DNA from 4 places in the Streptomonospora arabica genome. Region 2 is predicted to be linked to each of the others. Evidence: riboswitches for the same ligand, from Rfam matches in the RefSeq annotation. Region 2 holds a riboswitch; each other region holds the start of a gene.
What was found. A riboswitch is a leader RNA that binds a small molecule or an ion and turns the genes downstream of it on or off. The one in region 2 is predicted to bind cobalamin.
Positions count from the first base shown of each region.

Region 1 (6,973 bases), on a different contig from region 2:
AGCTCCGACAGCAGCGGGCGGGCGTCGGCGGCGGCGACCACGGCGGCGACGCGGCCCTCGGCGACCGGCGCGACCCGCCCCGCGTCGAACTCCACGAGGAGGGCGCCGTCCGGGTTGAACCCGATGGAGTCGTAGAGCCGGAAGCCGGGGTGCAGGCGCCGCGGGTCGCCGGCGCCGTGCTCCAGCTCCTCGGCGACGAGCCCGTTCAGCTCGCGCAGCTCGGCGTCGCCGGCGAGCAGCTCCGTGGAGTAGGCGGTGCGTCCGGTGCGCACGTCGTAGTAGTAGGTGGAGTAGGCGTCGTGGCGGCCGCGGTGGTCGACCTCGGTGCGGACCATGCGGACACCGACCAGCCCCTTGGCGGCCGCGGTCAGCTTCCAGCCGACCTCCATCCGCTCGGCCTCGTCATAGGCGTTGCGGAAGTCCGCGGCCTCGCGGTCGGCGATCGCCGCCAGGCGGCCGGTGAGCGGCTCGGCACCGGGGATCTCGGGGACCGACCCGCGGAGGTCGAAGCCGCCGGATTCGTCCTCGACGCTGCGCTCGCTGAGGCCGGGCACGTTCTCGGCCGCGAACGACGTGAACGCGGTCGGCGGCGGAACGGGCGGTGCGAGCGCGTTGCATCCGGTCGCCGCGGCGAGCGCGGCCGCCAGGACGAGCACCCGGCCGCGCGCCGGGGCGCTCGGAGCGGAGGCCGCGGGAGATGGGGACATGCGCCGGAGGGTTCCTTCCACGTGGCCGACAGCGCCGCTCCGGGCCGGGGCGGCGGGTCGCCTCATCCGGACCCCGTCGGCGTCCATGCAAGAAACGTAGGACACCCGGTGCCGCCGAAGAAGCAGCGTCGCTGTATGTGACCACAACAGGTCAGCGGCCTGCGCAGGACAACGCACTTCCGTCCTCGGGCGTCGCCCCGCCGGCGGTCCGGCGCGGCGGCGGGCACCCCTGCGCGCGGGGACGGACCGCCCGCCGGCCTCGGAGGGTCCGCCGCGTCCTCGCGCCGGGCCCCCGTCGGTGTCGGGGCGGGGAGGTTCAGCGGGGCGTCAGGGGCAGAGCGGAGTCCAGTTCGGCGCCCAGCAGGGGGCCGGCGAGGTGGGAGGAGCGGATGCGCACGCCGGTCACCCGGTCGGCCAGCGCCAGCACCGCGGCTGCGGGCTCGGTCTCGGCGACCGTGCCCCCCAGGCCCACGGCGCCCATGTGGGCCTCCAGGGAGTCGGGGCGGGTGCCGCGGCGCACCCGCGGCGTGCGGGCGTCGAAGAAGGTCTGCAGCACGCCGTCGATGACCCAGCGGAACTCGTAGCGGTGGTCCATCAGCACGCGCACGGAGACCAGCTCGGTCTCGGCCGAGAGCGCGCGGTAGCACTCGGGCCGGGTGGCCCGGCAGCCGGTGGGCTCGATGATCACCGTCCAGCCGCCCAAAGACAGCGCGTGCACGGTCATCGGCGGGCGGTCGTCGGCGCAGCAGAGCGCGGCCTCGACGGCCTCGGCGATGGGCAGGCAGCGCATGTCGCGCTCGGCCACTCCGAGCCGCCCCAGAGCGGCGGCCTTACCGAGTCCTCGGACGTAGGAGAGGCAGTACGCTTCGGCGAGGTCCGGCTGAGTCTCCCGCAACCAGGCATAGTCGCGGGCCAACGCAACGGCCATCGGAATTCCCTTCACGTCCACGGGGCACGCTGTGGTGGCTGCTCACATCGTCGGGAACGACCGCCCTCATCCTTCGCGTTCCCCAGGGAGCCCCGCTCAAGCGGGCCGGTAGAGGACACGTCGGCGCGGTTCGGCGGTCCCTGCGCGGGTACCCGGGTATCCGGCGGGGGGTCCGTCCCAGTGCCACGGCGCCCCAGCCTACGCGCGCACGCGGGGTGCCCCGCACTGGGGACACCCCGCGTGGTGTCGCCGCTCATCCGCGGTCGGTCAACCCTCCGCTTCGACGAAAGCCCGGGTCACGGCCTCGCGTCAGTTCGACGGGCTCGCCGAGGCCGACGGTTCGGGCTTGGGCGGGTGGCCGTCGATGTACTTCTTTCCGGGGTCGGTCTCGCCGAGCAGTTGCGACACCGTGACCATGGTGTAACCCTTCTTGTCCAACCGCTTGAGGATCTCGGGTACGGCGTCGATCGTCGAGCCGTGGATGTCGTGCATCAGCACGATCGACCCGGGCCGGGCGCGCTCGACGGCGCGGTCGCTGACCAGATCCGCATCGTGGTCGCGCCAGTCGTTGGTGTCGATGCTCCACAGGATCTGCGCCTGGCCGAGCTCCGCGGTGACGTCGGCGACCCCTTCGTCGGTGGCGCCGTAGGGCGGGCGCATCAGGTCCATGCTGTAGCCGGTCTGGCGCCGGACGAGCCCGTTGACCGTCGCCAGCTCGTCGTCGATCTCGCCCTTGCCCAGCGACGTGAGGTCCGGGTGGTGGACCGTGTGGTTGGCCAGCTCGTGTCCCTCGGCGTACTCGCGGCGGACCGTGTCGGGGAACTCGCGCACGGGCACGCCGGTGACGAAGAACGTCGCCTTTGCGTCGTACTTCGCCAGTGCGTCCAGCAGCTCCGGCGTGCGCCCTCCCGGACCGTCGTCGAAGGTCAGAGCGATGCACTTGGAGTCGGGATCGTCGCAGTCGACCTCGTCGGGGTCCGTGGCGAACGTCCCCGGGACGCTGCCCTCGGGCGGGCTGTCCTTGGGGGCGCTCGCGGCGTTCTCGATCTCGAACTCGGGCGTGACCACCACGGCCGCCTCGCGGGCCCGCTCGCCGAACGAGGACAGCAGCGGCGCCGCCTTCTTGCGGGGCACGACGGCGCGGACCCGGCCCTTCTTCGCCGGGGCGATCTGGCCCTCGTCGAACTCCACCACGAGGCCGCCGTCGGGGTTGAACCCCACGGAGTCGTACATCTCTGCGATGGGGTGCAGCTTCGAAACGTCGACCCCGTCGCGGTCCTTCAGCCGCTTCTTGACCAGCCCGTCGAGCTCCTCCAGGCTGCCCTGGCCGTCCAGCAGCTCGGTGGAGTAGGCGGTGCGGCCGGACTCGGTGTTGTACCAGTAGGTGGAGTAGCCGGTGCGCTCGCCGTCGCCGTCCTTCTCGTGCTGGGTGAGGCGGACCGCCAGGACGTTGCCGCCCGCGGCGCTCACCTGCCAGTCGACGGTGTAGGACTTCGCGCCCCGCTCGGCGCTCGCGAAGTCCCGCGCCTCCTGCGCGGTGATCTCGCCGAGCCGCTCGGTGAACGGGCCGGCCTTGGGCACGCGCGGGTAGGACACGTGCGTCTCCACACCGCCGTCGAGGGTCTTGGTGGAGGTCTGCTCCTCCAGGCCGGGGATGTGCTCCGTGTCGACGGCGGTCAGCTCGTCCGGTGCGCCCGTGGCGGGCGTGGCCCGAGGCGAGGCCGACGCCGAGGCGTCCGACGCCGCCGGGTCCGCATCGCCGCCCGTGCAGGCGGTCAGCGCCAGAAGCAGCGCCAGAGCCGCCGCGCCGGGTGCCGTACGCACGGTTGCTGATCGGGAACGGGGCGTGACGGCGCCTGGCCGTGACCCCGGATGCGAGCCGACTGGCTGGTGCTTCAACTGGTGCGCGTCCTTCACGGTTCTGGAGTCGGGTGCCGGTGAATGTGTCGCCCTGGGAATCCGCGCGGGTTCCGCGAATGACATATCGATTCGGACACGGTCCATCGGTCGAGGGTAATCTCCGCAGGGGCGAATTAGGCGACAGAAGACGTCATGTTGCAGCCAACAACCGCACAAGGTTGGCAAAGCCCGCCGCAGCGGATCGGTCTCGCGTTCCGTCGGAGCGGTTCGGGGCGGCGGCCACCAGGCCTCGTCCGGTCGCTGTGCGGGCCCGGGAACGCTGTGTGGGGAGGCGTCCACGGGCGGCCGTGACTGCCTGGACTATAGTTGCAGCCGCGGTCGGTACACGCATGTTGCGCCGTGCGTGTCGCAAGAGGGAACCCGGTGCGAATCCGGGACTGCCCCGCAGCGGTAAGTGGGAACGAAAGCCGTCATCGGCACTGGGCGTACGCGCCTGGGAAGCGGCGGCCGGTAGGAGGAGCGGCCCGAACGGGCCGTGCCGTGCCCACGAGTCCGAATACCTGCCACCGCCCGCGGGCGAACGCGCCCGCGGTGGTCCGTGCGCCTCGAGGGAGGGCCAGGGCGGTGACGCGCGTGCGCTCGCACACCCTCTCCCGCGGCCGCGGATCGTCCGGCTGATCGACGAGGGAGAGAACAAGCCATGCGAGAAGGCCACACGTCCGCGGGCGGTGCCGCATGATGCCCACGACCGTCCACGGATACCCGCGCATCGGCGGCGACCGGGAGCTCAAGCGCGCCTGCGAGTCCTACTGGGACGGCCGCTCCAGCGCAGCCGACCTGGACGCCGTCGCCGCACGCCTGCGCCGAGGAGTCTGGGAGTCGCTGCGCGACGCCGGGATCGGCGCGATCCCCTCCAACACGTTCTCCTACTACGACCACGTCCTCGACGCCGCGGTCCTGTTCGGGCTGGTGCCCGAGCGCTTCCGGGCGGCGTTCGAGGCCGCCGAGGACCGCGAGTCCGAGCTCGCCGCCTACTTCGCCATGGCGCGCGGGACCGGCGACCTCCCGCCCATGGAGATGACCAAGTGGTTCGACACGAACTACCACTACCTGGTCCCCGAGCTGTCGCCCGCGACGCGGCCGCGCCTGGCGGGCGGCAAGCCGCTGTCGGAGTACACCCAGGCCAAGGGGCTGGGCGTGCCGACCCGGCCGGTGCTCGTGGGGCCGCTGACGCTGCTCATGCTGGCCAAGCCCGCCGCGGACGCCCCTGAGGGCTGGCGGCCCCTGGACCTGCTCGACGACCTGCTGGGGTGCTACTCCGAGCTGCTCGCCCGGTTGTCGGCCGTGGGCGCCGAGTCGGTGCAGATCGACGAGCCGATCCTGGCGAGCGACGAGGGCCGCGCCGAGCTTGCGTGCCTGGAGTACGCCTACGGCCGCCTGGGCGACCAGGCCCGGCGGCCCGACCTGCTGGTCTCCACCTACTTCGGCGCGATCGGCGCGCAGGCGCTGGAGGTGCTCAAGGGCACCGGTGTCGAGCGGATCGGCCTGGACTTCGTCAGCGGCCCCGAAGGGGTCGGCGAGCTGGCGCGGGTCTCCGGCCTGGGTGACAAGACACTGGTCGCGGGTGTCGTCGACGGGCGCAACGTCTGGCGCGCCGACCTGCCCGCCAAGCTGTCCACACTGGGCTCGGTCCTGGGGCTCGCCGGCCGGGTGGAGGTGAGCACCTCGTGCTCCCTGCTGCACGTGCCGATCGACCTGGACGCCGAGCCCGGCATGGACCCGGCGGTGCGCGAGCGGCTCGCGTTCGCCAAGCAGAAGGTCGACGAGGTGGTGCTGCTCGGCCGCGCGCTCTCCGAGGGGGACGAGGCCGTCACGGCGGAGCTGAAGGCCGCCCGCGGCGCCCCGCCCGCGTCCTTCACCAACTCCCGCGTGCGCGCCCGGTTGCAGGCGCTGGGCGGCGAGACCAGCCGGGTGGGTGACGAGCAGCGCACGGTCGCCGGCAAGGAGCCCGTGCTGGCGACGACCACCATCGGCTCCTTCCCGCAGACGCCCGAGGTCCGCAGGGCCCGCGCCGACCACCGGGCCGGGCGCATCGGCGGAGCGGAGTACGAGCGCCTGATGCGTGCGGAGATCGACCGCGTCATCAAGCTCCAGGAGGACATCGGCCTGGACGTGCTCGTGCACGGCGAGCCCGAGCGCAACGACATGGTGCAGTACTTCGCCGAGCAGCTCGACGGCTATGCCACCACCGCCAACGGCTGGGTCCAGTCCTACGGGTCGCGGTGTGTGCGCCCGCCGGTCCTCTACGGCGACGTGTCGCGCCCCGAGCCGATGACCGTCGACTGGATCACCTACGCCCAGTCCCGCACCGCCCGGCCGGTCAAGGGCATGCTCACCGGCCCGGTGACCATGCTGGCGTGGTCGTTCGTGCGCGACGACCAGCCGCTGGGCGACACCGCCCGGCAGGTGGCGCTGGCCCTGCGCGACGAGATCGCCGACCTGGAGAAGGAGGGCATCCGCCACATCCAGGTCGACGAGGCCGCGCTGCGCGAGCTGCTGCCGCTGCGTGAGGAGGCGCGTGCCGGCTACCTGGCCTGGGCCGTCGACTCCTTCCGGCTGGCGACCTCGGGCGTGGCCGCGAGCACCCGGATCCACACGCACATGTGCTACTCGGAGTTCGGCAGGATCGTCGGGGCGATCGAGGCGCTGGACGCCGACGTCACCAGTGTGGAGGCCGCCCGCTCGCACATGGAGCTCGTCGGCGACCTCGCCGCGAAGGGGTACCGCCGGGCGATCGGCCCGGGTGTCTACGACATCCACTCCCCGCGGGTGCCCTCGGTTCCGGAGATCGAGGAGTCGCTGCGCAGCGCGCTGAGCGCGCTCTCGCCGGAGCAGCTGTGGGTCAACCCCGACTGCGGACTGAAGACCCGCGGGTACGCGGAGGTCGAGCCGGCGCTGCGCAACATGGTCGAGGCGGCGCGGCGGGTCCGCGCCGAGCTGGGGCGTGCTTGACGGGCCGCTGAGGTAGGGCGGCCGTAGGCGGGCCGGGGCGCCGCCCCCGGCCCGCGACCGCGCACTCGGCGGCCGCAGGAACCGGGCACGCGGGCACACGAACCCGCGGGCACACGAACCCGCGGGCACACGAACCCGCGGGCACACGAACACGGACACACGAAGGGGGTGCGGCCCGCGGGCCGCACCCCCTTGCTCGGCTCGCGCGCAGTGCGCGGCGGCCGTCAGCCTCCGATGGGGCTGAGCGACTCCTCGCCGAGGTCGTGCATCAGGCTCTCGACGTCGGAGAACTCCAGCGGCGCCGGAGTGTCCTCGTCGGCGGAGAGGCCGGGGGAGAGGGAGTAGCGCACCTCGACGTTCATGTTGCCCTGGCGGATCAGCATGGTGGAGACCGAGTCCTGAGTGCTCAGCACGACCTCGGTGGAGAACACCAGCACGGCCTCGTCACCCAGGTCCGCCTCCTCCT
Region 1 is NZ_BAAAQI010000013.1:88,019-94,991, reverse strand. It holds gene ABD284_RS19085 (polysaccharide deacetylase family protein) at 1-707, opposite strand, end outside; gene ABD284_RS19080 (DUF6461 domain-containing protein) at 1,024-1,635, opposite strand; gene ABD284_RS19075 (polysaccharide deacetylase family protein) at 1,945-3,459, opposite strand; cobalamin riboswitch at 3,857-4,077, shown strand; gene metE (5-methyltetrahydropteroyltriglutamate--homocysteine S-methyltransferase) at 4,234-6,507, shown strand; gene ABD284_RS19065 (DUF3558 domain-containing protein) at 6,732-6,973, opposite strand, start outside.
Region 1: linked by a shared signal. The riboswitch ahead of metE (5-methyltetrahydropteroyltriglutamate--homocysteine S-methyltransferase) and the one ahead of ABD284_RS17950 (ABC transporter substrate-binding protein) in region 2 are both predicted to bind cobalamin.

Region 2 (6,973 bases):
GACAGCAGCCCTGCGACCGTGTGCCACAGCAGCATGCCCCAGTCCGAGCCGCCGCCGGAGCCGTGGCCGCCATGCCCGGTCTGCGGGACGGCGGCGGCCGGGGCGCCCGGGTGGGCGGAGGCGATCACGGCGGGGTCGGCCGACCCCTGGGCCAGCGCGAAGACCAGGTGCAGCACGAGCTGGCTCCAGGCCATCCACCCCAGGATGACCCAGTAGCCGCGCTCCTTGCCCGCGGCGACCGCGGCCGCGGCGAAGACGCCCGCGAACCCGGCGGCGAAGCCGGTGAAGGGGACGTGGTGCGCCGACATCACCGCGTGTCCCGTTCCGGACACGCCGACGGCGACCGCGGCGAACACCGCGGCCCGGCACGTGCGCGAAAGCGGCGACCTCAGCACAGTGATGTCATCCTCGCACCGGTTCGCGGGCGCCCTCCGCGGGGGTGGTCCGGCACCGGCGGGTGCGCATTCCCGCCTGGTCCGCGATCCGGCCGACCGCCGAGGCGCCGGCCCGGCGGTGCCGGATCCGGTTCGAATCCGGGGCGCGTGGAACCGTTCCGCGCACCCGTCCGACTTGTGGGAGACCCGCGGTCCGGGCCGGGCATCGGAGCCCTGTGCATCCGGTCCGCACGCCGGAGGGGATGCACACAGACACGCGCCGGCGACAGGCCGGGGCGGCCGGCGGCGGGTCCCGCCTTCACCCGCCCACCACAGCACGAACGGACGCATGCGAGATGACCCGTTTCACACGCCGAACAACCGCATTCGCGGCGGCCGGAATCGCCGCCTTCACCCTCACCGGGTGCGGCGCAGGAGCCGGCCCGGGTGCGCCGGACTCCGGAACCGGCGCCCCGAGCGGCTCCGCGACCGAGGACGCGCGGAAGGGCTCCGCCGCCGAGGGCGGCCTGGAGGTCGGCGGGGCGTGGATACCCGAACCCGCGAACCCGGCTACGGCCGCCGGCTACCTGACCGTGCGCAACGTCGGGGACCGGGACGACGCCCTGGTGGGCGCGGAGACCCCGGCGGCCGGAACGACCGAGGTCCACACCACCGTGACCGCCGACAGCGGAGCCAAGACGATGGAGGCGGTCGAGCGGGCCCCGGTGCCGGCCGGCGGCGAGCTGGTGCTGGAGTCCGGGAGCTACCACCTGATGCTGATGGAGCTGCCCGAGGACCTCTCCGCCGGCGACACCGTGGCTCTGACCCTGCACTTCGAGAGCGGGACCGACATCGACGTCGACACCCCCGTCCTGGAGCGCTGAGGCGTCGTCCCGCCGGGATGAGCGGGGGACGGCTTCGCTGAGGGGGCCTGACCCTGGCGGCGGCCGCCGCGCGCGCCGCGCTACCGGCGGGGCCGGGGAAGCACGATCGGCGTCGAGGTGAGCGGATCGCTGATCACCATGCACGGCAGCGAGAACACCGCCTCCACGGTCTCGGCGGTGACGACCTCCCGCGGCGGTCCCTGCGCGACGACGCCGCCGTCCTTCATGACGACGAGATGGTCGGCGTAGCGGCCGGCGAGGTCGAGGTCGTGCAGCACGAGCACGATCGTGCGGCCGTCCCGCCGGTTCACGTCGGTGAGCAGCTCCAGCACGTCGACCTGGTGCGCGAGGTCCAGGTAGGTCGTCGGTTCGTCGAGGAGCATCACGTCGGGGTCCTGCGCGAGCGCCAGCGCGATCCACACCCGCTGCCGCTGGCCTCCGGAGAGCTCGTCGAGCGGGCGCTCGGCGAGCTCGGTCACGCCGGTCACGGCCATCGCCGCGGAGACCGCCTCGGCGTCGGCGTCGCTGAACTGGCGGAACCACCGCTGGTGCGGGTGGCGCCCCCGCGCGACGAGGTCGGCGGCCGTGATGCCGTCGGGAGCGACCGGCTGCTGCGGGAGCAGGCCCAGCCGCCTGGCCAGGCTCCTGGCGGGGAGCCGGGAGACGTCGGCGCCGTCCAGCAGCACGGTGCCGCTCTGCGGTGCGAGCAGGCGGGCGAGTCCGCGCAGCAGGGTCGACTTTCCGCAGCCGTTCGGGCCGACGACCGCCGTGACCTTTCCCGGCGGCAGGGTTACCGAGACCCGGTCGACGACGGTCCCCGCCGACCGGTAGCCGAGGCAGAGGTCGGCGGCGGCCAGCGTGGTCGGAGAGGGCGAAGAGGCCGGCGGGGTGGGCGAACGCGTCATCCTGTGTGTCCGATCCGGTTGGCGCGGGCGAGGAGGTACAGCAGCACCGGTGCTCCCAGAACGCCCGTCATCACGCCGACGGGCAGCTCCACCGGGGTGAACGGCAGCCGGGCGGCGAGGTCGGCGGCGACGACGAGCAGGGCGCCGACCGCCGCTGCGGGCGCGAGGAGGGCCCCGCGGCCGGGGAGCAGCCTGCGGACGATCTGGGGCGCCACCAGGGCGACGAAGCCGATGGGGCCGGCCGCCGCCGTCGCCATCGCGGCGAGCGCCACGGCCACGGCCGCCGGGGCGAGCCTGGGGCTCGCGGTGCGCCCGGACAGCATCCCGGCCAGATCGTCCCCCAGCTCCAGCAGCCGGATCCGGCGCGCCAGCACGACCAGGACCGGGGCGGCGACCGCGAGGGTCGCGGCGACGATCGCGACGTGCAGGCCGCTGCGGTTCGCGAGGCTTCCGGTCAGCCAGGCGGAGGCGGCCAGCACGCGGTGGTAGTCCGCCCGGGTGAGCAGGAAGGAGACGGCCGAGGTCAGCATGGCCGCGACACCGATGCCGACCAGCACGAGCCGGTAGCCGCTCAGACCGCGCCCGGCCGACAGCGCGAAGATCGCCCCGGCGGTGGCCGCCGCCCCCGCGAGCGCGCCGGCGGCGGTGTGCAGCCCCGTGCCGCCGTACACGGTCAGTACCGTCAGGGCGCCGAAGGCGGCGCCGGAGTTCACGCCGATCACGTCCGGACTGACCAGGGGATTGGCTGAGATCCGCTGCAGAACCGCCCCCGACAGGGCGAAGGCGGCCCCCGCCCCCAGGCCGGTGAGGGCGCGCGGCAGCCGGTTGCGCACGACGACGTCGTACTCGATGAGCGAGCCGCCCCCGGCCAGTACCCGCAGGACCCCGCCGACCCCGATGTCGTACTGGCCCAGGGTCAGGGACAGCACGGCGGCGACGCCGGCCAGCAGCCAGACGGCCGCCGCCAGGACGGTGGACCGGCGCCCGAGCACGAACACGACGCGGGCGCGCGGGCTGCGCAGCACCAGTGCCTCGCGGTCTTGGGGGGTCACAACTGCGCCACCTTCCGCCTGCGGACCAGGTGGATGAAGAAGGGCGCGCCGATCAGCCCCGTGACGATGCCCACCTGGAGCTGCTCCGGGCGGATCAGCACCCGGCCGAGTACGTCGGCGAGCACCAGCACGGCCGGCGCCAGCAGCAGGCACCAGGGCATGATCCACCGGTAGTCCGGTCCGGTCAGCGCCCGCGCGATATGGGGCACGACGAGGCCGACGAACGTGATCGGCCCGGCGATCGCCGTGGCGGCTCCGGCCAGGAGCACGACCGCGACGGCCCCGAGCGCACGGGTCGACGCGAGCCGCGTGCCGAGGCCGCGGGCCATGTCCTCACCGAGGGCGACCGTGTTGAGCTCGCGGCGAACCGCCGCCGCCAGGCAGAGGCCCACCAGGACGGCCGGGGCGGCCACGAGCAGCTGCCCGGTGTCGGCGCGCGTGAGCGAACCCACGGTCCAGAACCGGAAGCCGTCGAGTGCGGAGGGGTCGAGAAGGGTGATGGCCGTGGTCGCGGATCCCACCATGGCGCTGAGCGCCGCACCGGCCAGCGCGAGCTTCACCGGCGCCGCGCCGCCGGCGCCGAGCGAACCGAGTGCGTAGACGAAGACCGCGGCCAGCGCGGCCCCGGCGAAGGAGAACCACAGGTAGCCGGTGAGGGCGCCCACCTGGAAAACGGACATGGCGACCACGACGGCGAACGCCGCACCGGCGTTGACGCCGAGGATGCCCGGCCCCGCCAGCGGGTTGCGGGTCAGCCCCTGCATCACGGCACCCGCGATGCCCAGGCCGACCCCGGCGAGCACCCCGGTCGCGGTGCGGGGCACGCGCACCTGCCACACGATCCGGTCGGCCTCGCTGCCGGCGGGCGCGACCAGGGCCGAGACCGCGTCGGTGAAGGAGAGGGCGTAGTTGCCCGTGACCAGCGACAGAGCACACGCGGCCGCCAGCACCAGACCGGCCGACGCCAGGCCCGCCGCCCGGCCGGCGCGGCCGGACAGCAGGCCCCGGCGCGGCTCGCCCGGCGCCCGGGGCGCTGTGGCGCATCCGGTCCCGGGCGGCGCGGTCGCACCGGTCACGGGTTACTGCTCGACCAGGTCCGGATGGATGCGGGAGGCCACCAGCTCGATGCTGTGCGCCGCCCGTACCCCGGCCGCCCGGTCGGCGAACAGGAACGGGTGGACCTCGCCCTCGGCGACGGCCGCCACCCCTTCCAGCGCCGGGTCCGACATGATCGCCCGGACCTCGTCCCGGGCATCCTGCGTAGTCATCCCGGCGTCGCAGCAGGCGTCGGTGAGGATGACGTCGGGATCGCGTTCGACGAGCTCCTCCACACCGACGTCGACGTTGCGCTTCCCGGTCAGGTCGGCGAAGGCGTTGACGCCGCCCGCGTGCTCGATGATCCGGGTACCGAAGTCCACTCCGCTCGCCACCCGGTAGCCGCCGTCCTCGCCGGGGGAGACGATCGCCACGGACGGGCGCTCGGCCCCCTCCACCTTCGCCTCCACGGCGGCGATCCGCTCCTGCATGTCGGCGATCACCCGTTCGGCCTCGTCCTCGGCGCCGAACAGCGCGCCGAGGTCGCGCAGGTCCCGGTAGACGCTGTCCACCCGGACCGACTCCGGGTCGATCGCCCGGTCGGTCAACCCGTCCTCGCTGGGGCACAGCGGGCTGAGGATCCAGCTCTGCACCCCGAGCTCGCGCAGGCTCGCGCGGGTGCCGACCGAGCGGTCCGGGCTGTTCTCGGCGAAGAACCCGTTGAATCCGGAGATGACGAAGTCGGGCTCGGTCTCCAGCAGTCCCTCCCTGCTCGGGAGCGTCGGCACGTAGTCGGCCGCGGCCTGCTCGTCGGCGTACTCGGGCAGCACCTCGGCGTCCAGGAACGCGGTGCCCACCAGCCGGTCGCTGAGCCCGAGGGCGTGGGCGACCTCGATGCCGGGCTGGTATGCGGCGTAGACACGCTCGGGCGGCGCCTCCACGGCGACGTCGATGCCGCAGTTGGTACGGGTGACGGCGTCCTCGCCGACCGACTGCTCGGGGGCGGGGGCGCCGCAGCCGGCGAGCAGGACGACGCAGGCCATCGCGCACGCGGCACGGGGTGAACATGAAGATACGGGGGCCATGAGACCGCCTTTTCCAGGTCCTCGTGGAATCGGGTCGTGCGGTGCCGTGGCCGGTCTCCTGGCTGACGGGTGAACGCGCGCTGTGTCCGGCCTTCCCAGGGATCGCGCCCCAGTGGCCCGTTCGGACGAACGACACAGCACTCCCGATCACAGTGGCGAGGGCCGCACCGGTTTCACACCGGATTCCCGTTCACCACGGCGCCGCCGACGCTAGCACGCCGCGCTCTCGGCCCTCGGGCCCGGGGAGCGGTCGGCCGCCCGGGTGCCGGACGGTTCGCGGAGCCGCGGGCGCGGCCACGTCCCCCAAGGGGGCGGCCGCGGTTCCTGCACCGGCGCGGTCGGCGGTCGCGCTTTCTTGCCGGAGGGGCGGGGCGGACGCCGTGCGTTCGGGCGCAGGTCCCGGTCGGGCCGGGACCTCCGTCCCCTCTTCTGCGACCGCCGTCGTCCGCGCATGCGCACGCACCTGCGGTTTCGCTGTTCGCGGGCGTGCGGCGGCGCGTCCCGCCCCTCGCAGGCGCGCCCGGCGGGTGGGAGCGGCGTCGCGAGCGGGTACGCCAGTCCGGGAGACGGCGGAGGTGCGCGGTCGAAGCGCAGCGCCGCCGCAGCAGAGTGAGGTGACCTGCCATGGCCGAGGCCCACGCCCCCATCCGCGTGTTCCTCGTCGACGACCACGACGTGGTGCGCCGCGGAGTCGGCGCCCTGCTCGGCGACGAGCCCGACATCGAGGTGGTGGGCGAGGCCGCCGGCGCCGCCGAAGCGACCGCGCGCATTCCCGCGGTCCGGCCCGACGTGGCCCTGCTCGACGTCCGCCTGCCCGACGGCAGCGGTGTCGAGGTCTGCCGCCAGGTGCGCTCGGACCTGCCCGACCTGGCCTGCCTCATGCTCACCTCCTACGCCGACGACGACGCGCTCTACGACGCCGTCATGGCCGGAGCCTCCGGCTACGTGCTCAAGCAGATCCACGGCTCCGACCTGGTGGGCGCCATCCGCACGGTCGCCGCGGGCGAGTCCCTGCTCGACCCGCGCAGCACGGCCCGCATGATGCGCCGCATCCGCGAGGACGCCCAGCGCACCGACCCCCTGGCCGAGCTGTCCGACCAGGAGCGGCGGATCTTCGAGCTGATCGGCGAAGGGCTGACCAACCGCCAGATCGGCGAGCGCATCTTCCTGGCCGAGAAGACCGTCAAGAACTACGTCTCCAGCGTGCTGGCGAAGCTGGAGATGCAGCGCCGCACCCAGGCCGCCGCCTACGCCGCCCAGCTCAAGTCGCAGAAGCCCCACCGCCGCGACGCCGACTGAGCCCCGCCTCCGCCGGGCCGAAGGTCCCCTCCTCCGCGGGCGCAGGGCCCGCGCGCCACCGCCCTTCGCCGCTGCCCGCGGCCGCGCCGCCTGCCTACCGTCGGTCATGAAAGCCCCGGGCGACGGCGGGAGACAGTGATGGAGAACAGATCAGGCGCGCCGGTTCTGGCAGCGGTCGACGAGACGGAGGGCAGCCTGCGCGCCCTGGACTGGGCCGCGGACGAGGCGCTTCGGCGCGACCGGCGGCTGCGCATCGTCTACGCCTTCGACTGGCCGCTCTACCACACGGTGCCCGCGGGTATACCGGACTACTCGATCGAGGAGTTCGCCCGCCGCCTC
Region 2 is NZ_BAAAQI010000011.1:149,345-156,317, forward strand. It holds gene ABD284_RS17925 (hypothetical protein) at 1-395, opposite strand, end outside; gene ABD284_RS17930 (copper chaperone PCu(A)C) at 731-1,258, shown strand; gene ABD284_RS17935 (ABC transporter ATP-binding protein) at 1,339-2,163, opposite strand; gene ABD284_RS17940 (FecCD family ABC transporter permease) at 2,160-3,215, opposite strand; gene ABD284_RS17945 (FecCD family ABC transporter permease) at 3,212-4,291, opposite strand; gene ABD284_RS17950 (ABC transporter substrate-binding protein) at 4,295-5,293, opposite strand; cobalamin riboswitch at 5,367-5,548, opposite strand; gene ABD284_RS17955 (response regulator) at 5,960-6,634, shown strand; gene ABD284_RS17960 (universal stress protein) at 6,773-6,973, shown strand, end outside.

Region 3 (6,973 bases), on a different contig from region 2:
GCCGCCTCGCGCTGGTCGGCCTGGGACCGGGCGCCCGCGACCTGGCGGCACCGCGCGCGCTCGCCGAACTGCACCGGGCCTCGGTCGTCGTGGGGCTGGACCAGTATCTCGACCAGGTGCGCGACCTGCTGCGGCCGGGCACCCGCGTGGTGGCCAGCGGCCTCGGACAGGAGGAGGAGCGCGCACGTACCGCGGTGGCCGAGGCGCAGGCGGGGGCGGCCGTGGCGCTGATCGGCTCGGGCGACGCCGGGGTCTACGCCATGGCCAGTCCCGCGCTCGACTTCGCCGGCGCGGACATCGACGTGGTGGGCGTGCCGGGCATTACCGCCGCCGTCGCCGCGGCGCACCGGCTCGGCGCCCCGCTGGGCCACGACCACGCCTACATCTCGCTGTCGGACCTGCACACGCCGTGGGAGGCCATCGAGCGCCGCGTGCGCGCGGCCGCCGAGGGCGACTTCACCGTGTGCTTCTACAACCCGCGCAGCCGCCGCCGCGACTGGCAGCTGCCCGAGGCGCTGCGCCTCCTCGCCGGGCACCGTCCGCCGCACACGCCCGTGGGCTACGTGCGCAACGCGGCCCGCGACGATGAGCACGCAGCGGTGACGACCCTGGCGGCGATGCTGGACGGCGAGGTCGAGGCGGTGGACATGTACACGGTGGTCCTGGTGGGCAGCTCCGCCAGCCGCACCGTCGCCGGCCGCTTCGTCACCCCGCGCGGCTACACCTGGCGCGGATGAGGCACAGCGCAGAGGGCACGCTAGGTCCAGATGCGGCAGTATGGGCGGATTGTCTGTTTCAGGGGGAGTGAACGGAACCAGCGCTGCCGTACCATAACCCTGCAGGTCACCCAGTCTGCTCCCCGCACGCGCGGGGATGGTCCCTTCGAGCCCAGCGGGTTGTAGGTGACCCGGTTCTGCTCCCCGCACGCGCGGGGATGGTCCCAGCAATGGAAGCACCCCCTATCGGCCAGTTCCCTGCTCCCCGCACGCGCGGGGATGGTCCCCGCTTGAGCCGGTCGGGGCGCCGCACGGTGAACTGCTCCCCGCACGCGCGGGGATGGGTCCTCGCCCCTCCATCGGCCGGGGTCAGCGGCTCGGTGGGCTGCCGCTGAGGCACTGGGGGGTTGTGCGTTATCCCGCGGCCTCGTCGAGGAGCCGCTGGGCCTCCTCCGGGGTGGCCGGGCCGGGGGTACCGGGCGGCAGCAGGCCCGCGGCGCGCAGGGCCCGGCCCGCGGCGGGTGCCCAGGGCGGCCGCAGCCGCGCGGCCGCGAGCAGGGCGGGATCGGCCAGGATCTCGCGGGCCTGTCCCGAGGCGAGTCGGCCGCGGTCCAGCAGCAGCACGGTGTCGGCCCACCGCCAGGCCAGGTCCACGTCGTGGGTGGAGACCACCAGCGTGGTACCCGCGGCACGCAGCCCCTCCAGCGTCTGCACCAGCGACTCCACGCCTTCGGGGTCCAGCCCCGCGGTGGGCTCGTCGAGCACCAGCACCGAAGGCCGCATCGCCAGCGCACCCGCCAGTACCACCCGCTTGCGCTGGCCGTAGGAGAGCAGGTGGGTGGGCTGCTCGGCCAGGTCGGTGATCTCCAGCGCCTCCAGGGCCCAAGTCACCCGCTCGCGCGCGGCGGCCGTGTCCAGGCCCAGATTGAGCGGGCCGAAGGACACGTCCTGGGTGACGCTGGCGGAGAACAGCTGGTCGTCGGGGTCCTGGAAGACCAGCTGGACGCTGCGCCGCAGCTCGGCGAGCGCGCGGCGGCCGCGGCGCACGGGCTCGCCGCCCAGGCGGATCTCGCCTTCGTCGGGCGTGAGGCTGCCCGACAGCAGCCGCAGGAGCGTCGTCTTGCCGCCCCCGTTGGGCCCGAGCACGCCCACGACCTCGCCGGGGGCGATGTGCACGTCGAGTCCGGCGAACACCGGAGCGGAGTCGGGGTAGCCGAAGGAGAGCCCCAGACCGGCGAGAGCGGCGGGCGGGGCGGCGGTGGCGTCGCCGCCGGAAGCGGTGGTCACGGGCCTGCTCCAATGAAGACGTAGGCGGCGGTCGCCGCGGCGACCAGCAGCGGCGGCAGCGCGGCGGCGATCAGCGCGGCGGGCCGCAGGGGCAGTTCGTCGACCAGCACCGTCAGCTCTCCGGTGTAGCCGCGGCACTCCAGGCCGCGCTGCATGCGCTGCGCGCGGTGGAAGGTGCGTACGAACAGTGCGGCGCCCAGCGACCCGACCGAGCGCACCCAGGCGCGCCGGTCGACGTAGCCCAGTCGGCCCGCCTGGGCGGTCTGCACGCGCCGGGCGCTGTCCAGCGTCACGAACAGCATGCGGTAGATCAGCGCCACCACCTCCACCAGCGCTGAGGGCAGCCCGATGCGCGTCAGCCGCGGCAGCAGGTCGGCCAGCGGGGTCGTGAAGGCGAACAGCAGTTGGCAGCACACCGCGGCGGCGGCGCGCCCGGTGATCTCGGCGGCCCGGGCCGGGCCCTCGGGGTCGAGCGCGACGGCGCCCTGCGCTCCGCCGACCGTCACCAGCAGCGCCAGTGACCCGGTCAGGATGAACAGCAGCGGCCCCCAGGCCGCGCGGGCGAAGGCGCGCGGCGACACCCGCGCCGGCCCGAAGGCCGCGGCCAGGGCGACCGCGGCCACCAGCGGCGCGGCGGGCCACGTGGGCAGCGCCAGCGCGCACACCAGCAGGCCGCCGAACAGCAGGCCCTTGGCGGCGGGATGCACCCGCCGCCACGGACTGGTGTAGGCGGCGGCGTCGATCGCCAGCACGCGCGGCTACCGCTCCGCGGAGCCGGAGTCCGCCTCGGCGGTGTCGGCAGCCGCGTCCGCGGACCGCTCGGCGGTCTCGGTGCGCGGGGCGTCCGGCGGCGCCGCCCGGCCTCCCGCGAGCCTGCTGCGCGTGCGGACGACGCCGAAGTAGTAGCCGATGATCCCGGCGCCGATCGCGGCCTGCAGGGCGAAGATGCCCGACTCGATCTCGGAGGAGGGAGGCTCGTAGATCGAGGTGAACCACGGCTCGTAGCCGCGGTCGATGTCGGTCACGGCGCTTTTGGCCTGCGCGTCCGCTCCGGCGAAGGGCTCCTCCAAGTGGCTGCCGGCCCCGATGAGCAGGGGCAGCACGGCGATCAGCGCGGCGGCGGCGATCAGCAGCCAGGTGGTCGCGGTCCTCGGCATCTCTCAGCCCGCCTTCTTCTCGGTCGCTTCGGTCGCGTCGGCGGAGGGCGCCGGGGCGGCGGGCCGCGTCAGTACTCCCAGCCGGCGCAGCTGGTCGGGGCTGACTCGGCACAGCAGCCGCACGAGCACCACGGTGACCAGGCCCTCGATCACGGCCAGCGGGACCTGGGTCACCGAGAAGATACCGGCGAACGTCGCGAACGAGCCGGGGAACCCGGATGCGGGGTCGGGGAAGGCCAGGGCCAGCTGGACGCTGGTCATGGTGTAGGTGGCCAGGCTGCCCAGCGCGGCGGCGCAGAACACGGCCGCGCCCAGCGAGGTCTGCTCGCCGGCGGAGGCGGTGACCGCGCGGACGAGCCGGTAGGCGCCGTAGGCCGCCCACGGCCCCACCACCGCCATGGAGAAGACGTTGGCTCCGAGGGTGGTCAGCCCGCCGTGCGCCAGCAGCAGCGCCTGGAACAGCAGGGTTATCGTGCCCAGCGCGGCCATGACGGGCGGGCGGAACAGCACCGCGCCCAGGCCGGCACCGGTGGGGTGGGAGCAGCTTCCGCTGACCGACGGGATCTTCAGCGCCGACAGCACGAAGCAGAACGCACCGGCGGCGCCGACGAGCAGCTTGGCATCGGGGTCGGCACGGACGGCCTGCGTGAGCGACCGGACACCGTGCGCGACGAACGGGGCCGCGGCGGCGGTCCAGGCAGCGGCGTGCTGCCAGGGCAAATAGCCTTCAGCGATATGCATCTCGGGGGACCCAACTTCCAGCACCTCGTGGACGGTCGTCGCGCCGTGGCCGGTCTCCTGGCTGACGGGTCGCCGCCCTCCGCCGGCCTTCCCAGAAGCAGCGTCGCTGGTGCTCCCAGTGGCCTGCGCCGACGTGCCGCGAACGGCGGTCGGGGCATTGGACTTCCCGCTCACAGTGGCGAGGGCCGCGCCGGTTTCAAACCGGACTTCCCGAACACCACGGCCCATCGAACGTACGGCCCGAGCGGCGGATCCGCAATAGGAGGACATCCCGTGGGCGCTGCCGCGGTCCTGCCCGAAACCCCGTGTACGCTGGGCCTGCGCCGCGCCTGAGGGGCCACCGGGACGCCGCGGTGGCACTGGTCTCAGCGCCGGCGCCGCACGGAAGGAGCGCCTTGCCCGACCCCGCCGAGCCCACCGCTCCGGTGGCTGTGACATCGTCGTGCACGGCCTGCGGAGCCTGCCTGCTGACCTGTCCGGAGCACGCGCTCCGACCGCAGGGCGGGCGCCTGGCCGTACTGGGCGACCGGTGCACGGGCTGCCTGGAGTGCGTGGAGATCTGCCCGGCCGACGCGATCGCCGTCCTGGATGAGTGACCGCGCCGGTAGAGCAGGAGCAAGGGGGAGGAGACGACCGTGGAGCGGCGGGTGCACCCGATCGAGACCGAGTCCTTCGCCATCCTGCGCTCCCGGGTCGACCTGGGGCCCATGCCGCCGCTCAGCCGCGCCGTGGCCGAGCGGGTCATCCACTCCAGCGCCGACCTGGACTACGCCGCCGACCTGGTGATCGACGACGCCGCGGTCGAGAAGGCCGCCCGGCTGCTGGACGAGGGCGCACCGGTGGTGACCGACGTCGCGATGGTCGCCGCGGGCATCACCGCCCGCGACTGCGTGTGCCGCATCTCCGACCCGCGCGCCGAGCGCCTGGCGCGCACAGCCGGGATCACCCGCTCGGCGGCGGCCGTGCGCACCGCCTACTCCGACGTCGGCCCCGGCGCCGTCTGGGTGGTGGGCTGCGCCCCCACCGCGCTGACCGAGATCGTCGCCCGCCAGGTCGAGCCCGCGCTGGTCATCGGCCTGCCCGTGGGTTTCGTGGGCGCCGCGGAGTCCAAGGCCGAACTGCGCGCGAGCGGACTGCCGCAGGTGAGCAACGTCTCGGAGAAGGGCGGATCGGCGGTCGCCGCTGCGGCGCTGAACGCTCTGCTGTACGGTCCCGTACCCGTACCCGAGTGAGCCGGGCACCGTCGGCGGCGCGCCGCGAGGCGCGCGCCGGCACGGCCCGCTGAACGAGGAGTCAGAGAGGAGGAGCCGGCCACCGCGAACAGGCGGCGGCAGCGGCGCCGCACGGCGCCGGGCCGACCGCGCCGCGCAGCGGCGGACCCCGCGGGTCCGGGCCCCTGCGCATCCGAGCACACCGCCGTCGCAACGCGGCTCTCCCCCAACCCGACAAGTCGGACAGCGCTGCCTGAAGGCGTGTCCGAAACACCCCACTCACCGGTTAGGAATCGGATGCAACCCCCTTTGCTGCTGGTCGGACACGGAACCCGCGACGACAAGGGCGTGGCGGACTTCGAGGCGTTCGTCGAGCGCCTGGGCCGCCGCTTCACCGACCGCGAGGTCGCCGGGGGCTTCATCGAACTCTCGCCGCCCCCGCTCACCGAGGCCGTCGGCGACCTCTACGGCAAGGGCCACCAGCGGGTGGTCGCCCTGCCGATGATGCTGGTGGCCGCCGGCCACGCCAAGGGCGACATCCCCGGCGCGCTCGCTCGCGAGAAGGAGCGCCACTCCGGGTTCGACTACGCCTACGGGCGCCCGCTCGGCCCCCACCCCACGGTGCTTCGGCTGCTCGCCGAGCGCCTGGAGGAGGTCCTCGACACCGCGCCGTCCGACGAAGGCGAGGACGCGGGCGACGAGGGCGCCGGAGCCCGGACCACCGCCGTGCTGCTCGTGGGCCGAGGCTCGACCGACCCCGACGCCAACGCCGAGGTGTGCAAGGTCGCGCGCCTGCTGCAGGAGGGCCACGCGGCCGCGCGGGGCGTGGACTTCGTCGAGCCCGCGTTCATCTCGCTGGCCTGGCCCAGCGTCCCCGAAGGCCTGGAGCGCATCCGCCGGCTCGGCGCCCGGCGCATCGTGGTGCTGCCCTACTTCCTGTTCTCCGGCGTGCTGCCCGACCGGGTGGCCGACCAGACCATGGAGTTCGCCGGCGAGCACCCCGACCTCGACGTCCGCTGCGCGCAGGTCGTCGGCGACTGCGACGGGCTGGCCGACGTCATCGCCGAGCGCTACGACGAGGCCCGCGCGGGCGACATCCGGATGAACTGCGACACCTGCGTCTACCGCATCGCGCTGCCCGGCTTCGAGGAGAAGGTCGGCGCCGCGCAGACCCCCCACCACCACCCCGACGATCCCGCGCACGGCCACGGCCACGGGCACGGCCATGGGCACTGAGGCGCCCGACCGCGCCGCCGCCGAGGGCGGCCCCGGCCTGCGCCACCACGGCGACGCCGAGACGGGCCCCGGCCTCCTCGACTTCGCGGTCAACGTGCGCGCGGGCGCCCCGCCGGACTGGCTGGCCGAGCGGATCGCGGCGTCGCTGTCCGGCGTCGCCGCCTACCCCGATCCCGCGCCGGCCCGTGCGGCGGTGGCCCGCCGCCACGGCCGCGACCCGGCCGAGGTGCTGCTGACCGCCGGAGCGGCCGAGGCCTTCGTGCTGCTCGCCCGCGTCCTGCGGCCGTGCCGGGCGGTCGTGGTCCATCCCCAGTTCACCGAGCCCGAAGCGGCCCTGCGCGCGGCCGGCCACCCCGTCGAGCGGGTCGTGCTGCCGGCGCCGCGCTTCGAGCTGGACCCGGAGCTCGTTCCCGAGGAGGCCGACCTGGTCATGGTGGGCAACCCCACCAACCCCACGTCGGTGCTGCACCCGGCCGCCGCGCTGGAGCGCCTGGCCCGGCCGGGCCGCGTCCTCGTGGTGGACGAGGCCTTCGCCGACTGCGTCCCCGGTGAGGCGGAGTCGCTGGCCGGGCGCACCGGGGTTCCGGGGCTCGTGGTGGTGCGCAGCCTCACCAAGACCTGGGGC
Region 3 is NZ_BAAAQI010000014.1:70,201-77,173, forward strand. It holds gene cobJ (precorrin-3B C(17)-methyltransferase) at 1-737, shown strand, start outside; gene ABD284_RS19550 (energy-coupling factor ABC transporter ATP-binding protein) at 1,131-2,003, opposite strand; gene cbiQ (cobalt ECF transporter T component CbiQ) at 2,000-2,755, opposite strand; gene ABD284_RS19560 (energy-coupling factor ABC transporter substrate-binding protein) at 2,762-3,160, opposite strand; gene ABD284_RS19565 (energy-coupling factor ABC transporter permease) at 3,164-3,901, opposite strand; cobalamin riboswitch at 3,932-4,138, opposite strand; gene ABD284_RS19570 (4Fe-4S binding protein) at 4,297-4,497, shown strand; gene ABD284_RS19575 (precorrin-8X methylmutase) at 4,537-5,133, shown strand; gene ABD284_RS19580 (sirohydrochlorin chelatase) at 5,410-6,348, shown strand; gene cobC (Rv2231c family histidinol phosphate aminotransferase CobC) at 6,338-6,973, shown strand, end outside.
Region 3: linked by a shared signal. The riboswitch ahead of ABD284_RS19565 (energy-coupling factor ABC transporter permease) and the one ahead of ABD284_RS17950 (ABC transporter substrate-binding protein) in region 2 are both predicted to bind cobalamin.

Region 4 (6,973 bases), on a different contig from region 2:
CGACGGGTACTCAGGCGGCGCGCCGGTTGGAGCGCACCAGGCCGCTCAGCGCGTCGGCGCCCAACTCCTCCAGGTGCACCGACTCGCCGCCCATCTCGGCGGCCAGCCGCTGGGCCAGGCCCAGGCGCACCGGCCCCGACTCGCAGTCGACGACGATGCCGTGCACGCCCCGGGCGCCGATCCGCGCGCCGGCGCGCAGCGCCTCGTCGAGCCCGCCGCGGGTGGCGCGCCCGTCGGTCACCACCACGAGCAGCGCCCGGCGGGCGGCGTCGCGCAGCCGCTCCACACGCAGCACCTCCGCCGCGCGCGCCAGCCCCGCCGCGAGGGGGGTGCGCCCCCCGGTGCGCAGCTCGCGCAGCCTGCGCGCGCCCGCCTCCACCGACGAGGTCGGCGGCAGCTCCACCTGGGCGCCGGTGCCGCGGAAGGTGACCAGACCGACCTTGTCGCGACGCTGGTAGGCGTCCAGCAGCAGGCTCAGCACAGCGCCCTTGACGGCGCGCATCCGCTGCCGGGCGGCCATGGAGCCGCTGGCGTCCACGCAGAACAGCACGAGGTTGCCCTCGCGGCCTTCGCGCACGGACTCGCGCAGGTCGCCGGGGCGCACGATGAGCCCCGGCCCCCTACGGCCGCGGGCTCGCTGATAGGGCGCCGCCGCGCGCAGGGTCGCGGTCAGGTGCAGACCGCGCACCGCCGAACGGGGCACGCGCGCGCCCGAGGTGCGGCCGAAGGGCGTTTCGGCCCGGGAGCGGCGGCCGGGCGCGCCCTCGCCTACGCCGTCGAGGCTGAACAGGCGCGGCCGGTAGGTCTCGCCGGCCTCCGCCTGCGGTCCCCGGTCCGGATCCTGGGGCCGCGGCGGCGACTGCTCGCCACCGGGGTCGCCGTCGGCGTCGCCGGAGCCCGCCGGCCGGGGACCCGAGGGGGCGCCCCCGGCATCGCCGCCGGGCGCCTCGCCGGAGTCGGGACCGGAGTCCTGCGGGCCCTGCCCGTCGCCGTCGCCCTCGCCCGGCTGCGCGGAGGGCTCCTCCGCCGAGGATCCGGGGTCCGGGCCCTGCGCCTCGGCGCCGCCGCCACCGCCGCCCGTGTCGTCGCCGGCGCCGTCCGGCTCACCCGGGTCTTTTGGGTCCGCATCACCCGCCTGGTCCAGCGCCTCCTGCAGCCGGTCCTCGTCCAGGTCGGGCGCGTCGAAGGGGTCGCGCCTGCGCCGGTGCGGCAGCGCCAGGCGGGCGGCGTCGCGCACGTCCTCGGGTGCCACCTCGCCGTGGTCGCGCCAGGCGGCCAGCGCCATGGCGGCGCGGGCGGTGACGATGTCGGCGCGCAGGCCGTCGACGTCGAAGGCCGCGCAGACCGCCGTGACCTGCCGGAGTGCGGCGTCGGTGAGCACCACGCCCGGCAGGCGCTTGCGGGCGGCCAGAATGCGGCCCGCGAGCTCGGCCTCGTCCCGGGCGTAGCCGGCGGCGAAGCCCTCGGGGTCGGCCTCGAACGCGAGCCTGCGGCGCACCACGTCCGCGCGCAGCTGCGGGTCGCGGGTGGCGGCGACCTCCACGGTCAGGCCGAAGCGGTCCAAAAGCTGCGGCCGCAGCTCGCCCTCTTCGGGGTTCATCGTGCCCACGAGCAGGAAATGCGCGGCGTGGCGCACCGAGACGCCTTCGCGCTCAACGTGCGAGGTGCCCATGGCCGCCGCGTCCAGCAGCAGGTCGACGAGGTGGTCGTGCAGCAGGTTGACCTCGTCGACGTAGAGGACGCCGCGGTGCGCCTCGGCGAGCAGGCCGGGCTCGAAGGCCTTGACGCCCTCCGTCAGCGCCCGCTCGATGTCCAGCGAGCCCACCAGCCGGTCCTCGCTGGCGCCCACCGGCAGTTCGACGAGCCGCGCGGGGCGCTCGCCGGGCACCGCGGAGTCGGCGTGCGGGCCGTCGGGGCACTCGGGGTCGGGGGCGGCGGGGTCGCAGCCGAACCGGCAGCCCTGCACGACGTCGAGGTCGGGCAGCAGCGCCGCCAGGGCGCGCACCACGGTCGACTTGGCGGTCCCTTTCTCACCGCGGACCAGTACGCCGCCGACGTCCGGGGACACGGCGTTGATCAGCAGCGCGAGCTTCAGGTCGTCCATGCCGACGACCGCGCTGAAGGGGTAGCGAGCAGGAGCGCTCACGCAGGTCAGTCCTTCCTCGGGAGTCCACGCCCATAGGGGTCTTGCCCGGTGCCGCGCAGTCTCCTGGCTTCCAGATCACCGCTCGCCCGCCGCCTTCCCACCGGAGGGGTTCCGGCAGTGGCGCTCGTTGCGGGGCCGCTCCCTGGTCACAGTGGCGGGACCGTCCCGGATTCACACCGGGTTCCTGCGCGCCGCGGCGCGGCCGGGATGCTCCCGGCCGGGTACGCCCGGCGCCGGCACCGCCAACAAGAGTCTCATACCGCGCCCGTCCGGCCTCCACCGCGTCCACCGCCGCGCAGCGCAGCGGCCTCGGCGAGATCCGCCCGCCGCCGGGGCGGCGCTCCGGCGACGATCACCCTTGCGGCGGCGCCCCGATCGGGATGGGATGGCCGCACCCGGACACCAGCGCCCGCCCGGCCCGCGGCCTGCGGGGCAGCATCAGACGACCGGAGGACCCTACCGCGATGCGCGACGACGAGACCGCCGAGATCACCCGCCGACCGGCCCGCGAGCTCGCGCGGATGCTGCGCGCACGCGAGGTCTCCGCCCGCGAGGTGGTGGCCGCGCACCTGCAGCGCGTCGAGGCGGTGAACCCGGCCGTCAACGCCGTGGTGACGCTGTGCGGCGAGCGCGCCATGGACGAGGCGCACGCCGCCGACGAACTGCTGGCCTCGGGCGGCGAACCCCCGCCGCTGCACGGGCTGCCGGTGGCGCACAAGGACACCCACGAGACCGCGGGCGTGCGCACCACGTTCGGCTCGCCGGTCTTCGCCGGCCACGTGCCCGACCGCGACGAACTGGTGGTGGCGCGGATGCGCGCTGCCGGGGCGATCACCATCGGCAAGACCAACACCCCCGAGTTCGCCGCCGGATCGCACACCTTCAACCCCGTGTTCGGGCTGACCCGCAACCCCTACGACACCGCGCGCTCGGCGGGCGGCAGCAGCGGCGGCGCGGCCGCGGCGCTGGCGGCGGGCATGCACGTGATGGCCGACGGCTCCGACATGGGCGGGTCGCTGCGCAACCCCGCGTCGTTCAACAACGTGGTGGGGCTGCGGCCGTCGCCGGGGCGGGTGCCGCAGCACCCCGCACCGCTGGGCTGGTCGCAGCTGTCGGTGCAGGGCCCCATGGCGCGGGAGGTCGACGACGCGGCGCTGCTGCTGTCGGTGATCGCCGGCCCCGACCCGCGCAGCCCCGTCGCCCTCGGCGAGCCGGGATCGGCGCTGGCCCCGCCGCTGGAAGCCGACGTGCGCGGCCTGCGCCTGGCGTGGTCGCCGGACCTCGGCGGGTCGGCCCCGTGCGAGCGGGCGGTGACGGAGGCCCTGGCGCCCGCGCTGGAGGTCTTCTCCGAGCTGGGCTGCGAGATCGCCGAGGACGCCCCCGACCTCTCCGGCGCCGACGACGTCTTCCGCACGCTGCGGGCCTGGCAGTTCGAGGCGACGCTGGGACCGCTGCTGGACCGCGAGCGCCCGCGGATCAAGCCCAGTCTGGCCTGGAACATCGACGAAGGCCGCAAGCTCTCCGGCGCCGACGTGGCGCGCGCCGAGCTGGAGCGCACCCGCATCTACCACCGTGTGCGCGAATTCTTCGAGCGCTACGACGCGCTGCTGCTGCCGGTGAGCCAGGTGGCGCCCTTCGACGCGGACCTGGAGTACCCGGCCGACATCGACGGCGCCGAGCAGCAGACCTACCTCGACTGGATGCGCTCCTGCTACCACATCACCATCACCGGCTGCCCGGCGCTGGCCGTGCCCGGCGGGTTCACGCCGGGCGGGCTGCCGGTGGGCCTGCAGATCGCCGGACCGCATCGGGCCGACCGGCGGGTACTGGAGATCGGCCGCTCCTTCGAGCGCGCCACCGGCCACGGCCGCCGCCGACCGCTGCTGTAGGTCGCGGCCAGGTCGCGGCGCCCGCGACCGGATGCGGCCGGATGCGGCCAGGTGGCGGGGTCAGTCCCAGACGCGCGCCAGCAGCCATCGGTCCGTGGCGGAGTCGTGCTGGAGCTCGTAGACGCCCAGCGCGCCGGAGGATCCGGCTTCGACCCGCCAGTGGGCGCGCTGGGGCAGGTGCTCCTGCACCTCGGGTGACCAGTCGGCGCGCAGGGTGACCCAGTGGTCGACGATGTGGCGGACGTTGTAGACCCGGTGCTCCCATACGAAGCGCACCGGCCGCCCCTCGTGCTCGGTGACCGCGACCGGCACACCGTAGACGTGGCCCACTGGCGACACTCCCCTCAAGCTGCGGCGCCCTCGATCGGGCGGCCTGGGCCTGCGGGGAAGGACAGGCGCTTATTCGAACGTGTGTACTAACACTAGCCGATCCTGTGAATTCGCGGAACCGCGACGCGCCGCATCCTGTCTAATATCAGGAACACCCCGCCCCCAGTCGGCGAACTCGTGCGAACCCGCCCCGACTCGCCCTGTCCGGGGCGTCTGTACGCTGAGACCCCGAATCGCCTGCCGGCCTAAGGAACGCAGCACTGTGACGGACATCGGGCACGAGCGCGCCAAACCCCTCCGCACCGGCGACCCCCACCAGCTCGGCGACTACCGGATCGAGGGCAGGCTGGGGCGCGGCGGCATGGGGACCGTCTACCTCGCCCGCGACACCGCCGAACGGCTGGTGGCCGTCAAGCTGATCCACCCCGACCTCACCGACGACCCGGACTTCCGCCGCCGCTTCGCGCGCGAGGTCGAGTCCGCCCGCAAGGTCGCGCGCTTCTCCACCGCCGGGGTACTCGACGCCCGCCTGGACGGCGACCCGCTGTTCATCGTCTCCGAGTACGTGCCCGGACCGAACCTCGCCCAGGCCATCAGCGCCGAGGGCCCGATGAGCGGCGGCACGCTGGAGAGCCTGGCCCTGGGCGTCGCGGCGGCGCTGACCGCCATCCACCGCGCCGGCGTCATCCACCGCGACCTCAAGCCCGGCAACGTGCTGCTCTCGGCGGTGGGACCCAAGGTCATCGACTTCGGCATCGCCCGCGCGATGGACGACGAGAGCGCGGTCACCCGCTCCAGCCAGCTGATGGGAACGCCCTCCTACCTGGCTCCCGAGCTGATCGCGGGCGGCCCGATCACGCCCGCCTCCGACATCTTCTCCTGGGGCTGCCTGGTGGCCTACGCCGGTATCGGCAAGGCGCCCTTCGACGCCCAGACGGTGCCGGCCGTGCTGCACCTGATCAGCTCCGGCGAGGCCGACCTGGAGGGGCTCGACCCGCGGCTGAGCGACCTGGTCCGCAGCGCGCTGGACAAGGAGCCGGGCAACCGCCCCACCGCCCAGCGGCTGCTGAGCATGCTCGTGGGCGAGGACGACCCGGGCGAGGCGATCGTCGACAGCACCGTCGTGGAGTCCTGGACCCCGCCGTCCGTCGTCGGGGCCGCCGGGACGGCGGCCGCGGGCGCCGCAGCAGGGGCCGCCGGTGCGGCCGGAGGCGCCGCACCCGATGCCGGACCCGACGCGGTCCCGACCGAGCAGTCGACCCGTGCACTCGCCCCCGAGTCCCCCGCCCGGCCGCCGACCACGCAGCCCTCCACCCACGCCGTCCCGCCGGCACCGGAGCGGCCCGCGCCGCGGCCCCAGGCACCCTTCGGCCAGGGCGCCCCGGGACACGCGCCCGGGGGCAGCGGCTTCCCCCCGCCCGGCCCGCCGCAGAAGCCCTACGGCCACCCGTCCGGCCCGCAGCCCCCGTACGGACCGGGATCCAGACCGCAGGCGCCGTACGGGCCCGCGCCCGGCGCCGGTCCTTCGGCATCGGGGCCCTACGGGACCCCGTCCGGACCCCAGCAGCCCTACGGAGGGGGTTCCGGTCCGCAGCAGCCCTATGACGCCGGGTCGCCGCCCTTCGGACAGCCCTCGGCCGGCATCGGCGGGCCGGGCGTGCCCGGTGCGGGCGGCGCAGCCCCGGCGAGCGGCCCCGCGCCCGGCAGAGGCCGTACCGGACTGCTCATCGGCGCCGTCGCGGGAGTGCTGCTCCTGGTCGCCGGAGGCGTGCTCGGCTCCGTGCTGCTGCTCGGCGGCGGTCCGCCCGAGGGCACCCTGATCTACGAGGACGACTTCGCGAGCAGCGCCTGGGAGTCCACCGAGTACGACCCCGAGGACGAGTTCACCGAGTACGCCTACCACCCGGAGAACGGCCTGATCCTGCGCGTGTCGGAGTACAACGACTTCAACGGCAGCATCGGCGCCTTCGCGCCCTACACCGGCACCTACCCCGAGGCCGTCCTGGTCGAGGCCGAGGCCGAGGCGCTGGCCGGGCCCGCCTACAGCGAGTACGGCCTCCGGTGCTTCCACCGCAGCACCGAGGACGACGTGGTCACCCACTACGAGGGCCTGGTGCGGTTCGACGGGGGCAGCGCGCAGATCCGGCGCGTGGGCGGCGAGTCCGGCGAGGCCGCCATGGCCACCACGGACGACGTCGGCGGCTACGTCCAGCCTCCGGACAAGCTGCCCATGCGCGACGGCACCGACGACGGCAACGGCGAGTCCGTCACCAACACGGTGGCCATGGCGTGCGAGTACGACGAGGAGGCGGGGACCCTGGCCGTCAATCTGTGGGTCAACGGCGAGCACGTCCTGGAGGCGGTCGACGACCAACCGCTCGCCGGCGGCAAGACAGGCGGCACCGGCGTGACGCTCAAGCGCCGCGGCAGCGAGACCGACACGCCGATGGTCGGCTTCCACCGCTTCGAGGTGCAGCGGCTGAGCTCGGCCGGCTCCGGCGGCGACGCCTAGGGTGGGGTGCGGGCGGCCGCCGTCGCCGCCCGCACCCCACGCACACTTGGGCAACCGGGAAGGGTCAGGCATGCGCGCCATCGTCATCGAAGAGCA
Region 4 is NZ_BAAAQI010000014.1:53,892-60,864, reverse strand. It holds gene ABD284_RS19500 (putative cobaltochelatase) at 11-2,146, opposite strand; cobalamin riboswitch at 2,203-2,333, opposite strand; gene ABD284_RS19495 (amidase) at 2,611-4,035, shown strand; gene ABD284_RS19490 (DUF6504 family protein) at 4,096-4,365, opposite strand; gene ABD284_RS19485 (serine/threonine-protein kinase) at 4,628-6,877, shown strand; gene ABD284_RS19480 (quinone oxidoreductase family protein) at 6,948-6,973, shown strand, end outside.
Region 4: linked by a shared signal. The riboswitch ahead of ABD284_RS19500 (putative cobaltochelatase) and the one ahead of ABD284_RS17950 (ABC transporter substrate-binding protein) in region 2 are both predicted to bind cobalamin.